3 regions of the Paenibacillus campi genome follow, and region 1 is predicted to be linked to each of the others. Evidence: riboswitches for the same ligand, from Rfam matches in the RefSeq annotation. Region 1 holds a riboswitch; each other region holds the start of a gene.
What was found. Region 1 has a riboswitch for thiamine pyrophosphate ahead of U1I11_RS14770 (ABC transporter substrate-binding protein). Riboswitches for the same ligand answer to the same signal wherever they lie in the genome.
Positions count from the first base shown of each region.

Region 2: linked by a shared signal. The riboswitch ahead of thiC (phosphomethylpyrimidine synthase ThiC) and the one ahead of U1I11_RS14770 (ABC transporter substrate-binding protein) in region 1 are both predicted to bind thiamine pyrophosphate.
Region 3: linked by a shared signal. The riboswitch ahead of thiM (hydroxyethylthiazole kinase) and the one ahead of U1I11_RS14770 (ABC transporter substrate-binding protein) in region 1 are both predicted to bind thiamine pyrophosphate.

Region 1 covers NZ_JAXSQZ010000006.1:9,178-13,566, reverse strand. Annotated here, with positions in the region: gene U1I11_RS14780 (ABC transporter permease) at 1-682, opposite strand, end outside; gene U1I11_RS14775 (MTH1187 family thiamine-binding protein) at 682-972, opposite strand; gene U1I11_RS14770 (ABC transporter substrate-binding protein) at 1,157-2,137, opposite strand; TPP riboswitch at 2,302-2,411, opposite strand; gene U1I11_RS14765 (pyridoxamine 5'-phosphate oxidase family protein) at 2,564-2,980, shown strand; gene U1I11_RS14760 (aspartyl-phosphate phosphatase Spo0E family protein) at 3,484-3,684, shown strand; gene U1I11_RS14755 (hypothetical protein) at 4,041-4,389, shown strand, end outside.
Region 2 covers NZ_JAXSQZ010000001.1:681,818-686,206, forward strand. Annotated here, with positions in the region: gene thiC (phosphomethylpyrimidine synthase ThiC) at 161-1,924, opposite strand; TPP riboswitch at 2,127-2,230, opposite strand; gene U1I11_RS02650 (M42 family metallopeptidase) at 2,674-3,711, opposite strand; gene U1I11_RS02655 (LapA family protein) at 3,887-4,240, opposite strand.
Region 3 covers NZ_JAXSQZ010000005.1:85,498-89,886, reverse strand. Annotated here, with positions in the region: gene thiE (thiamine phosphate synthase) at 1-663, opposite strand; gene thiD (bifunctional hydroxymethylpyrimidine kinase/phosphomethylpyrimidine kinase) at 711-1,523, opposite strand; gene thiM (hydroxyethylthiazole kinase) at 1,811-2,632, opposite strand; TPP riboswitch at 2,776-2,878, opposite strand; gene U1I11_RS13555 (alpha/beta hydrolase) at 3,292-4,122, opposite strand.

The sequences.
Region 1 (4,389 bases):
CGATTAAAATCGCCACAAACATACGGTCGGTGCGAAAGGCGGATTGCTGCAATATCATATAATACCCAAGTCCTCGATCACTGCTAATCCATTCTGCAATAATTGCGCCCATAATGCTGTAGGTCGCTGCAATACGTAGCCCGGAAAAGACAGCCGGCAAACTGTACGGCAATTCCAGCTTCCAAAAGATTTGTCGGCGTGTCGCCCCGATCATCTCCATATAATTGAGCATCGTCCGATCTGTACTAGCAAGCCCACCGAGCGCTGCGACCGTAATCGGGAAAAAGCAGACGAGTACAATGACGATCAGCTTGGACATGATGCCAAAGCCGAACCAGATAATGAGCAGCGGCCCGAGCGCGATGACCGGAATATTTTGACTCAAAATAAGCAGCGGATACAGTGCCCGCCGTAAAAATGGCACGATATGCAGTATGCCTGCCACGACTAAGCCGATTAACACCCCGATGCCAAAACCTTCCAACGTCAATTGTAATGTTGCCCATGTATGCCCAAGCAAGCGATCATAGCTGCTGCTCGCTTCGATCACGATTCGTGCCGGGCTGGGGAGAATCCAGTCCTCGATCCGAAACAGCGATGTCGCCGCCTGCCAGATGAGCAGGAACAAAACGACCGCCCCTAAGGGCGGCCATATGCCTTTCCACCAGTCACGTATGGACATTAGCGATATTTCTCGGTCAAGCCGTCCATGCTAATGCCGTCCGGACTGTGCGCAATTTTGATCTGTGAAATGATGCTAGGGCTGCCCTTCTCCACAAGCGCCTCATGCATCTGCCGAACGATCTCAAGCAGCTCTGACAGCTCGCCTTCCATCGTCGTTTCGAGCGGATGAACTTCATATTTCACACCGGACGATTGAATGACTGCAATGGCAGCATCTACATAATCGTAGGCATGCTCACCCGGCTGTGTTTTGGGGATCACTTGAATGCTAAGCAGTGTGTTAGCCATGTGTACGACCTCCTTGAATGATAGTCAGCGAATGATAGTTATCAGTACATTAATGCTTGTATGCATAGTGTAGGCGGGAAAGCATCCTCCACTTCGGTACGGAATAAGGAATGAACTCCCAGCTCGCACTAGAATTTACGAACGAACGAGCAGAGTGGGTTGCTACAATTAAATTACTTCTAAATTACTTACTCCCCTGCGCAGCAGGCAGAAACTCATTCGTAAACGCTTTGCTAGCATCGAGCGGTTTTTCCAGCAGTTTCTGTTTGTACATCCAGTCGGCATAACCTGTCCAAACTTGTTCTTTTTGCAATCCCCACTGGGATGCATCATCTTGATAGCGTGGCGACAGCCATTCCTGGCTCGCTTGCACCAGTTTGGGATCGAGATCAGGCACCGCTTTGGTCAAGATGTCGGCAGCTTTGTCGGGATTGGCGATCGCGTATTCATAACCTTTGGCAGTCGCGCTCATAAACGCTTTCACCAACTCCGGGTTTTGTTGAATTTGCTGCTCATTGGTGACGATTACCGGTGTGTAATAGTCGAGGCTTGGCGAGTAATCTTTGACGTACAGCATATCGAGCGGTTCGCCGCGCAGCTTCGCTTCGATACCAGTCCAACCGTAATAAATCCAGGCGAAATCAATCCCTTTTTTGACGGCGGTAAAATAGTCTGCATCCCCGATATTAACGCTTTTCACTTTGCTCACATCGCCGCCATCGGTATCCATAATCGACTTCATGACCGCTTCTTCTATCGGAGAGCCCCATGCGCCATACGCTTTGCCTTCCATATCTTTGGGCGTTTTGATACCGCGATCGACCGGTGCGGCAAAACCGGACGTATTATGCTGAATGACCGCTGCGATCGAGACGAGCGGTACGCCTTGTACACGCGCTTGCGTAACGCTCTCCTGGTAGCTAATGCCAAACGGTACTTTGCCTGACGCTACAAGCGTATCCGCGCCGCCCTGACCCGGCTGGATTATGTCTACATTCAGACCGGCATCCCGGTAATATCCCATTTGCTGGGCGACATACAGACCGGTATGGTTCGTATTGGGCGTCCAATCTAGTACGACCTGTACATTTTTAAGCGCTGGTGTTGTGTTGCCGTTAGCGGCGGTGGAAGATGTGGTCGTATCTTTTTGAGCGCATGCTGTCATGACGAGTAGTGCGGCTGCCATGAGCAGCATGCCAAGCGTCGTTCCGATTTTTCTCATTTCTGTTATTTCTCCCTTCGTCCTAACCCCATTTGTCAGTCAACGATCTGTATAAATGAAAAAAGCGCCCCGGATCGGGACGACATAGGTTCATATATGAGCTTACATACATGGCATGTGCTGCTTCCTACGCTGGCATTATCCAGATCAGGTCATAAGGGTCTGTATTCATTCAATACACTCTCAGCCGGCTTCCTCCAGCTCCCCACACGTTATGCGCTTTTTCTAGGTGTAATTATAGACGAGCTGGCATCTACTGTCCAGCAGGCGAGCAGGACGAGTGAGCGGTTCAGCTTGGAACAGAGCGGGTATGTAACGAATGGAGACATAATATCCCATTTTGATTTGAACTGCGAAAGGAGCTTGATCATGAGTACAGCAACTACAGAACAAGCAATCATCAAAGCCCTGTCGAACAATCCGTTTTGCTCATTTGGCACAGTGGAGAACAATAAGCCGCGTGTCCGTTATATGGCAGTATACAATGATGGATTACAAATTCATCTTGCCACGGACCGCAAAACACATAAAGTAGAAGAATTGGAACAAAACCCGAATTGCTATTTGCTGCTTGGCTACGAAAAAGGCGGCAATGAAGAAGTCGTACAGATCGAAGCGACCTGCAAAGTGTCCAGTGACAGTGAGCTGAAGCAACGCGTCTGGAAAGACGAGTTCAAAAAGTGGCTGGATGGCCCGGATGATCCGGATTATGTCGTGCTCGATATTACACCGCAATCGATCGAATATATCGATCAAGACGGCAATCGTCAAACATGGGCAGGTTAAGCCAAGTCATTGACCAGGCAGTCATCCGACAAAATCAGCGTGATCTGATACACTATAAGCGAACCTACGGCATCGTTGCCAGGGTTCGCTTTTTGCTTTATTTGACCGGGTTTGCGCCGGAATGCACGTTTATTCGTTATCGAATTTTGTAATATTACGGGATGAAAAGTGAATGCGCAAAACGGATTTTTTGTCAGTTTTTGCTTCCATTATCAGGATAAAATAGGGACTGAAGGAACTTGAAACAAGTTGTGCAATTAAGGTATAACGAATATAAAGCTACAAATTTTAGTTATTAAGCATGTGGCTCGTCATGATTGTATAGCGCAAAGAGCACATGACTATTTTTTATAGCAGGACATCGCAGCGGTGCGGGATGGAGCAATCCTACCGGCATAGGCGATGCCGTTGCCATACGGAGTTTTGTCCATAGCTGAAGCTGTTTCGCTTGCCAGCGTAGCCTATGGATGCCGGAAGGGTTAATCGACGGGAGGTGGTTTCCTTTGGATCTGCAAAAGATGGAGCAACAAATCGAGCAGGAGCGCCGGATATTGAATCAGATGGCTGCCGAGCATGGCATTTGCGACCACCGCGTAATCGATCAGTCTGAGCAACTGGATCGAATTATGGATTCCTATCTGCATCATAAACAGCGTAAAAACAAAAAATTGTCGCCTAATCTTGGCGAAGACTGTTTCTCTTAAGCGCTCATGTTAGCAGCGAGATCAATATACAGGCGTCCGATCGGCAGCTTGCCGGATAGGGCGCTTTTTTGTGTTTGGTAGCTTGGCTTATTCTCATTTATAGTATGCTGCCTATTTTAAAAAAAGGAATCGAAGCGGCTTAAATTTTCAAATGAATGATGTTTAACGTACAGTTAGTGCGTACATGTGCAAGATGAGCGAATATTCAGCTAACATCCTTAAAAAGTGCCTGCTTGCCATTGCCCGATTGTGTTAGCGGGGATATGGTTTATAGGCGAAAACAAGTTTATTGCCAGCAGCAGCGTCCATACAGCATACTGTGAATCATTCATTTGAATGCAGAAAGGACGATACGCATGACGAACGATCACGATCTCATCCTATCGATGTCACCGGATAAGCAATTTTTGATACAGCAAGCGATGCAGGAGTTAGACGCTCGTTATGATGCTAAGACAGCGCTAATCTGGGGCGAGCACGGTTTGCACGATACACGGGAAAGCGCCCATTATGCGCTCGGATTGCTGCTGCGCGGCGGTGCGGACGAGTGTAAGGTAGCGAGCGAAATGATCGGACAGGTGCTGAATATGCAGTTTCGACAGCCAGGTGAACTGTATGATGGCACATTCAACACAGCGCTGGAACGTCCGTTGCCGCCAGCGGGCTATACCGCATGGGGCAGCTTTTCGCCTGGATTTGCTTATG
Region 2 (4,389 bases), on a different contig from region 1:
CATAAAATGCTATCAAATGAACGCAAAAATTCACTTGATAGCATAATATAAATTAAACTTACATTATTCATCAGAGTAGCATTTTATTTTGAACGCTAATCATCAGGATGATTTCCTTTTTGTAAATACAGGTCATTCAAATATCACTACCGTAATTCCTTCACCCATACACCCCAGTCCCTTTCCGCGCCCGATAACTTTCCGCCATCTGCTCCATCCCCGCCTCAATCGCTTCCTCCGGTGCTACCCCATCCCGTTCTGCTAACTCGCGGATATCTTGCGTAATCTTCATACTGCAAAATTTCGGCCCACACATCGAGCAGAAGTGCGCAGATTTGGCGCCTTCCGCAGGCAATGTTTCATCATGGTAGCTGATCGCCCGTTCAGGATCGAGCGACAGATGGAATTGATCGCGCCAGCGGAATTCGAAGCGGGCGCGGGATAATGCGTCATCTCGATAACGGGCGCGTGGATGACCTTTGGCGAGATCAGCGGCGTGGGCGGCGATTTTGTAGGTGATAACGCCTTCTTTGACATCATCGCGATTCGGCAAGCCGAGATGTTCCTTCGGTGTCACATAACAGAGCATGGCGGTACCCATCGAACCGATCATCGCCGCACCGATCGCGCTCGTAATATGATCATAACCTGGTGCGATATCGGTCGTCAGCGGACCGAGTGTATAAAATGGCGCTTCCTTGCACACATCCAATTGCCGATCCATATTTTCCTGAATCAGATGCATCGGCACATGACCAGGGCCTTCGACCATCACTTGTATATCATGCTGCCAGGCAATTTGCGTCAGCTCCCCTAGCGTGTCCAGCTCGGCAAATTGGGCTTCGTCATTCGCATCTGCAATCGAGCCTGGACGCAGTCCATCTCCTAGCGAAAAGCTAATATCGTACGCCTTCATAATTTCGCAAATATCCGCAAAATGCGTATACAAAAAGTTTTCTTGATGATGTGCCAAACACCATGCCGCCATAATCGATCCACCACGGCTAACGATGCCGGTGACGCGTTTAGCAGTAAGCGGAATATAACGCAGCAGCACACCGGCATGAATCGTAAAATAATCGACCCCTTGCTCTGCCTGCTCAATTAACGTATCTCGATACACTTCCCAGCTTAGTTCCTCGGCGCGCCCGCCAACCTTTTCCAGCGCCTGATAAATGGGCACCGTGCCAACAGGGACAGGGGAGTTGCGGATAATCCATTCGCGCGTCGTATGAATATTTTTGCCGGTCGATAAATCCATAATCGTATCGGCACCCCAGCGTGTTGCCCAAGTCATTTTTTCGACTTCTTGCTCGATCGAAGAAGCGACGGCTGAATTGCCGATATTGGCATTAATTTTCACATGAAAACGACGCCCGATAATCATCGGTTCCAGCTCCGGATGATTAATGTTGGCAGGGATGATCGCTCGTCCAGCTGCAACTTCAGCGCGTACGATATCCGGTTCCATCCCTTCGCGAATCGCGATAAACTCCATCTCCGGCGTAATGATGCCGCGCCGTGCATAATGGAGCTGAGTGACATTATATCCCGCTTTTGCTCGTAACGGTCGGCGTCCATGCTGGGGGAATGGCTCGGCACCTTGCAACTCGGCTTTATCCTGACTGGAAAAGCCGTTGTCTTCCGGTCGCGCCACACGTCCAGCTGTATGTTCGCAATCGCCGCGTTCGGCAATCCAGTTCGCTCGCAGTGCAGGCAAGCCCTGGCGAATATCGATGATCGCTTCCTCATCGGTGTATGCGCCGCTCGTATCGTACACACGCAGCGGTTCGTTCGCTGTTTCCACGCCGCGTAACTCGGTTGGCGAAAGGGCAATTTCGCGCTCAGGCACTTGAATGTCAGGACGCGAGCCTGTCGTATACACTTTACGGCTGCCTGGTAATGGGTTCGTCAAAATCGTCATTTTCAAAATCCTCCTGCAGTATTATGGATAACATCCATCGGAGACTGCGAGGTAGAGGAGCACGAGAGGACAGACGTCATTTGGGTAGGTTATGTAAGCTGGGCGATTTGTCGTTTCCGCATAATGGTCGCACACCGCAGACAGCAAAAAGCCGCCTCCGGCGTACGGAAGCGGCAAATACGACCACAGGCAAACAAAGCCGGTCATCATTGCACCACTTTCCTACGCTGGCATGACCCAGATCAGGTTCAAAGGGACCAAAGCAAAGCTTTATCTCAGCCCATACGGGCGCCCCCAGTGGATGTCTCGTTACACACTATACGTCGTTGAGGTGTGTTCTGTCAACTTTTGCCAAACTATACGGTTCGTATCGTATTATAGGAAGCAAATCATGGCTATTGTGTTGGTTGGTCATAGCTTACCTGGCATGAATTGGAAAATAGCAGAAATTAGTTGGGAGAGATCAGATGAGCCAGCAGTATAATCCTTTATCCGTATGCCAAAAACGTTAGTTTGATCGTCATTAACTTTCTAATTCTCATCATTGTCAATGCTGGTATCCGTATACCTTCATCAGCTAGGTAAAACGATGGGCTTATGCATATATACCGAGCTTAGCTCAAATGATGAATAAAGTTGAAGTAATAAAGGACATGCCCTGTTGCCAGCAGCATGTCCTTATTGTAAGTCGAGTATGGAACTGTTTGCTTATGGAAGTGCCGTTACTTGTCAGAACTTGCCCCTCATCATCACTCCGTAATATATGCCGCCAGCAAACGCGCCGTATTAATTACCGCATCGCTATGTGTACGTTCCATCGCATGGGAGGCATGTACGCCAGGTCCAATTAATGCCGCCCGGATATTGTTGCCAGCGGACAATGCTGCCGAAGCGTCGGAACCGTAATGTGGATACACATCAAGCACGAACGGAATTTGCTCCCGTTTAGCTAGTTCGGCAAGCTTACCAGTCATTGCATAATCATACGGGCCAGAGCTGTCTTTGACACAGATCGATACATCGGTTTCTGTACATGACAGATCGTCACCGATACAGCCCATATCAACGGCGATCATCTCATCGATATCGTGCGGAATATGAGCGGCACCGTGACCGACTTCCTCATAGTTAGAAATGAGCAGCTTCACCGTATATATAGGCTTCCAGCCGTATGTATGCGCCGATTCTAGCAAACCGAACAGTGCCGCTACACTTGCTTTATCATCCAGATGGCGGGATTTGACATACCCGCTTGGCGTAATGACCGAACGCGCATCAAAGGCGATATAATCGCCAACTGCGATGCCAAGCTGTTCCACGTCTTCTTTGGACGATACCATTTCATCTAGACGAACTTCCATATTTTCTTCTTCACGCTTCAATTCATAGGCATCATCATACACATGCACCGACGGTTTAGTCGTCAAAATCGTACCGGTATATACGCGTCCATCCCGTGTATGAATGGTGCAGTATTCATTTTCGATACTGTTCATCATAAAACCACCAACTTTGGTCAGGCGAATCGTGCCTTCCGGCTTGATCGCACGTACCATCGCGCCGAGTGTATCGACATGTGCACTTAGCGCAATCGTGCGTGCTGAGTCTTGACCTGCTAACGTTAATACGAGTCCACCTTTACGATTCAATTCTACCGTTACGCCAAGCGTCAGCGCTTCTTGTTGCAGGCGGTCGATCAGATGGTGGGTATAACCGGTCGGGCTGGGCGTTTCCAATAGCTCTTTGAGCAGGGATAAAGTATAATCGCGATTGATCGAAATAGTCATGATGTTCTCCTTTGCAAACCGTAAAATAAATAAAACACAATGTAACCAACATACCAGTTTTAATGATCGTTATCCAGTAAAAATCCACCTGAAGCACCGTTGTTGCCGATGCTCCAGGTGGATAGGGGGTGATCGATCATCATACTGCGAATCGATGATCGATCGTAAAGCTTAATTAAAGCTTGCGATCGGAAAATGAAGAAGCGGCTGCCTCCTCATCACGATCATACATTTTGTCAAATTCAACATTGCCGACTGGGCCGCTATCCGCTACTGGCGCTGCGCTAAGCTGGGCAATTTGCGCTTCCAGTTGCTTGATTTTGCGCTGTAAAAAGTACTGACGATAAATGCCATAAAAGCCAACGATCAGTCCACCTGCCAGCGTACAGCCCAAAATGAGCAAAATAAGCGGCAATTGTACCCTATCAAACAACAAATTCACCTGCACCGGATTCACATTGATGACTGCAAAAATCGCAATAATGACCGCAAAAATCAATCCCAAAATCAATGTCCATTGAAATTTCAATTGAACGTCCCCTTTCGCCAAATCGTGTATCCTGACTATGAACTCATTCAATACTATATAAAGTAATTCCTGCTTTCATAAACAGGTGTAGCTTGTTAGCTTCATTATCTATGCACCAGCTCACATACAAATACGCCTGACAACAGGAG
Region 3 (4,389 bases), on a different contig from region 1:
TTATACGAGCCTTGCCAGCGCTGTAGCTGCCGCCGCTGGGTCGCTCTGTCCAGCGATGGAGGAGATGACCGCAACTCCATCCGCACCTGACTCCACAACAGCGGCGGCATTGGACGTATCAATTCCGCCAATGCCGACAAGCGGCAGCGTCATTCCAGCATGGCGCAGCTGTTCGATAACCGCCGTGCCACGCACTGGTTCCGCATCCGCTTTGGAGCGAGTCGGATAAATCGGCCCGATGCCCAAATAATCGGCTCCCGCCGCAATCGCACAGCTCGCTTCGGTCAGAGAATGCGCGGAAACGCCGACAATTTTATCGGTTCCAAGCTGCTCACGAATGAGTGAGGCAGGCAGATCACTTTGCCCGACATGGATACCGTCGGCTTGCAGCGATAACGCCAGTTCCAGATCATCATTCACGATAAACGGAATGCTATGTTGACGGCAAATGTTTTGCAAACGCCGGGCGAGTTCCGCTGCCGCTTGACCGGTGCGTGCGCCGTCGCCTTTTTCCCGATATTGAAACATCGTAATTCCGCCAGCGATCGCCTGCCGTAACACCTGTTCCGGTGCTGCTGTACAGTTGATGCTGCCCATCACCAAATACAATTTTAGCTGCTGACGCATCCAGTAGTGACGTGCTGCTGTACCTGCTGTCGGCATACTCGCTAAACTCGTATCGTCATGCACGTCTGCTCCATTATGTTTATTCATGATCTGATCGCCCCCCGCAATCGATAGGCAAAATGATTCGTTGGCCCATGCACCGAGCCGATTCCAAGCCCATCCTCAATCGCAGCATGCACAAATGCTTTAGCCGTTTGCACCGCTGTCAACACATCGCTGCCTTTCGCCAGCTCAGCGGTAATGGCTGCCGAATATGTACAGCCTGTTCCATGTGTATGCGGTGTATCGATGCGCCGTCCTTCCACATAATGAACATGTTGTCCGTCATACAGCACATCGATCGCTTGCGCCGTTGTCAGATCATGACCACCTTTGACTACGACCGCCCGTGCGCCCATATCGACCAGTTGAACAGCTGCCTGCTCGCGTTCAGCTAGCGTACGGATACGGCTACCGATTAGCAGCTCCGCTTCCGGCACATTGGGCGTAACTACCGCCGCCAGCGGTAACAGCTCGGCAATAAGCGCCTGCACCGCCTGCTGTTGCAGCAATACCGAACCACCTTTAGCGACCATAACCGGATCGATGACGAGTGTGTGCCATTTATACGTGCGCACCGCTGCGGCAACTTCACGAATAATGTCGGCGCTAAATAACATGCCCGTTTTGACGGCTACCGGGTTAAGATCGTTACCGATAGAATGCAACTGCTGCCCAATGCCTGCTAGCTCTACCGGATAGACGCCTTGCACACCTGCCGTATTTTGCGCGGTGACTGCTGTAATTACAGACATACCGTATACGCCCAACTCTTGAAATGTTTTCAAATCAGCTTGTATGCCAGCACCGCCTCCACTATCCGAACCGGCAATCGTTAACGCTTGCGAGATGTTCATTATCGTTCACTCCTTTGCTCTAATGTTGTGCCGACTGTGCTCGGTAATGTTTTCCAATCTCGTTATGCTCATCTTTTCATCGGCGGAAATGATCGTGTTTTAAGTATAATGAGCGACATGTATAACCGACTGTCATGAAAAGCAACCGCATTGAATTGCCTGTAAAACAATTTGAACACATCCGCTGATGAATGGGATTGACCGTGCAGCTAATGGATCGTTTGCGTCATAAATGGATCGTTGTAAACTTTCGCTTCGAGCAGATCATCTTCGCGCAGTTCCGCTCTTTACTTCGTTTCGTGAGCCGGATACAGATGATGCTGAATGCGGCTGTTGCCGTCCACCTGTTCTGGCGTAATCGTCGATAAGCGATTCAAAAAGGCGTTTTGAAAGCTACCTGTCCCTTGCCCGCCTGCATCGATCGCCGCCAGCTCGGCAGCTAGACCATAATAAGCTACCGCTTCGGTCACCGCTTCTAAGCGCTGTTGTGCCCGTGGCGTTACCGCTGCAAAAGCAGCCACGACCGAGCTGAGCAGACAGCCTGCTCCAGTTACTTGGGTTAACAGCGCATGTCCATTACCGACCGTATTCACCTGCACACCATCGGTAATGATATCTTGCTGCCCGGTAATGACGACGATACAGCCAAGCTTTTGGGCTGCACGCACTGCCAGCTCTGTACGATCGCCAGCTCCTCCACCTGCATCGACGCCTTTAATTTGCCACTGTTCACCGATCACATGCGCCACTTCAGCTACATTGCCGCGCAATATATCCACGTTTACTGCTGCGATAATCTCGTGCGCGGATGTGGTACGATACACCGTTGCCCCCGCACCGACCGGATCAAACACGACCGGCACCCCTGCCGCATTGGCGGCTTGCCCTGCCAGCTTGATCGATTGCACCGTATATGGATCAAGTGTGCCCATATTGAGCATGACTGCACCTGCCATCGCCGCCACGTCCGCCACTTCTTCGTGCGCATACGCCATAAAAGGCGACGCGCCCAATGCAAGTAACCCATTGGCGGTAAAATTAGTCACGACCACATTCGTAATATTGTGCACGAGCGGATTGATGCTACGTACATGCTGCAAAAATGACATCTCCATTCCCTCCCTCAATTCATACGCAAACGCGCCCAGTACAACAAAAAAACCCACCGATCTCCCGTAAACAAGAGAAAAGTGGGTCGTATCCGTTCGCTATCGCTGCGACAGTACGATCGACTGCCACATAAGCTTGAATGAATAGTTGTCTTCCACTTCCCTCCGCTGGTATGATCCAGATCAGGTTCCAAGGGTCCGGAATACACTTCCGTCTCAGCCGTTAAGGCTCCCCTAGTGAAATTGCTACCGCGCTATACAGCCTTTGCCGTATTGCCGGGTCATTATGAATCGTTACTTCATCAATCCAAACTATACATTGATGAACGTATACAATAGCCGTTGTCTGCTAAAGCTTAATCGTACGCATGTAGACATAGCATCATCCAACATTATTGCACATCTGTTTCATTACCATACCACGCACACTACAGTTTGGCAAAATATACTCGATCGATGATGCACATTATACCCTAAGCTAGTAAGCTGTCTCAAATATCTCAAATAAAAATTACGTTTGCATGTACGTAAACACGTTTGTGCGCAAGCAATAATAACATAAATTCAGGTACGTGTATGTGCTGATCGCTTATGCATGAACAGGTTTACACATATTCAAAGCCGACTTTTATAAAGATAGGATTACAGCGAGTCAGCGATCAGATCATCCAGTGCTGCCATTGCGTTTGCGCTGCTTTACGCTCCGACAGCCACTCGGATGTATGCTCTAACAGTTCATGGCGATGTGGACCGGAGGAATACGTATGATCCGCTTGGAAAATAATTTCTTTATCGCAACGCCCTTCCGTACGCGTCCAAAACTCCTTTTGATACAAAAAGGCATAATCGACCGGAATGACATCATCGCCCGTACCGTGAATCACTAGCACATCTCCCTGAAAACGGCGCGCCTCCTGAAACGGCTGAAAATGACCGAGTGACTCAAAATATTCCGGCGCAAAGCTATAGCCAAGATAATCCGCTTCCCCTTCCAGCACCGCCTGATCGTACGTTTCTCTACCGACGATTTTGACGATATCATTAAACGGATGACCGACCGGCGACCATAACACGAGATGATTTACACGGCGATCACGAACTGCGGTCAAAATCGCTACCGCCCCGCCCAGACTATGCCCAAGCAAAGTTACCCGTGTCGGATCGATATCATTGCAGTTCATCACATAATCCAAAATAGTCCGCGTCTGTTCCACCATCGATTCCAGCCCTTGCTGTCCGTATTCGCCTGTACTTTCGCCACAGCCTGTATAATCGAAACGAACAACCATATAACCTTCGCCAGCCAGCTTGCGAGCGCTTTGGACGAATAAACGATCCGTACCGATCCGGTTGCCGATGAAGCCGTGACAGATCACGATCAACGGAGTTCGTCCTTTCCCTTTGCCTTCCGGCTTATGGTCGGCAACCGGATAATGAATGCTGGCAGCCAGATCGACCTCATGATGACGAATTGTAATATTGCGTTCCATCGTGAACTCCTCCTTAAAAAGCGATATTTCTGTGCAATGTATACTTTATTTGTAACGCCTATTTTAAAATTAAATAATTCCGATAAGATTAGTAAGTATTATAATGATCTTATATTATCACTGCGCCAGATCAATTGTCAATGTGCTCAAAGTGTGTCAAAATAGAGATTTCCGATCGATGTGCAGCAGCACGATCTGCTTGTCTTCCAGCACCTATAATCCGTTATTAGTTAGACGGTTATCGAAGTCATTCAGAGCTGGGTAATA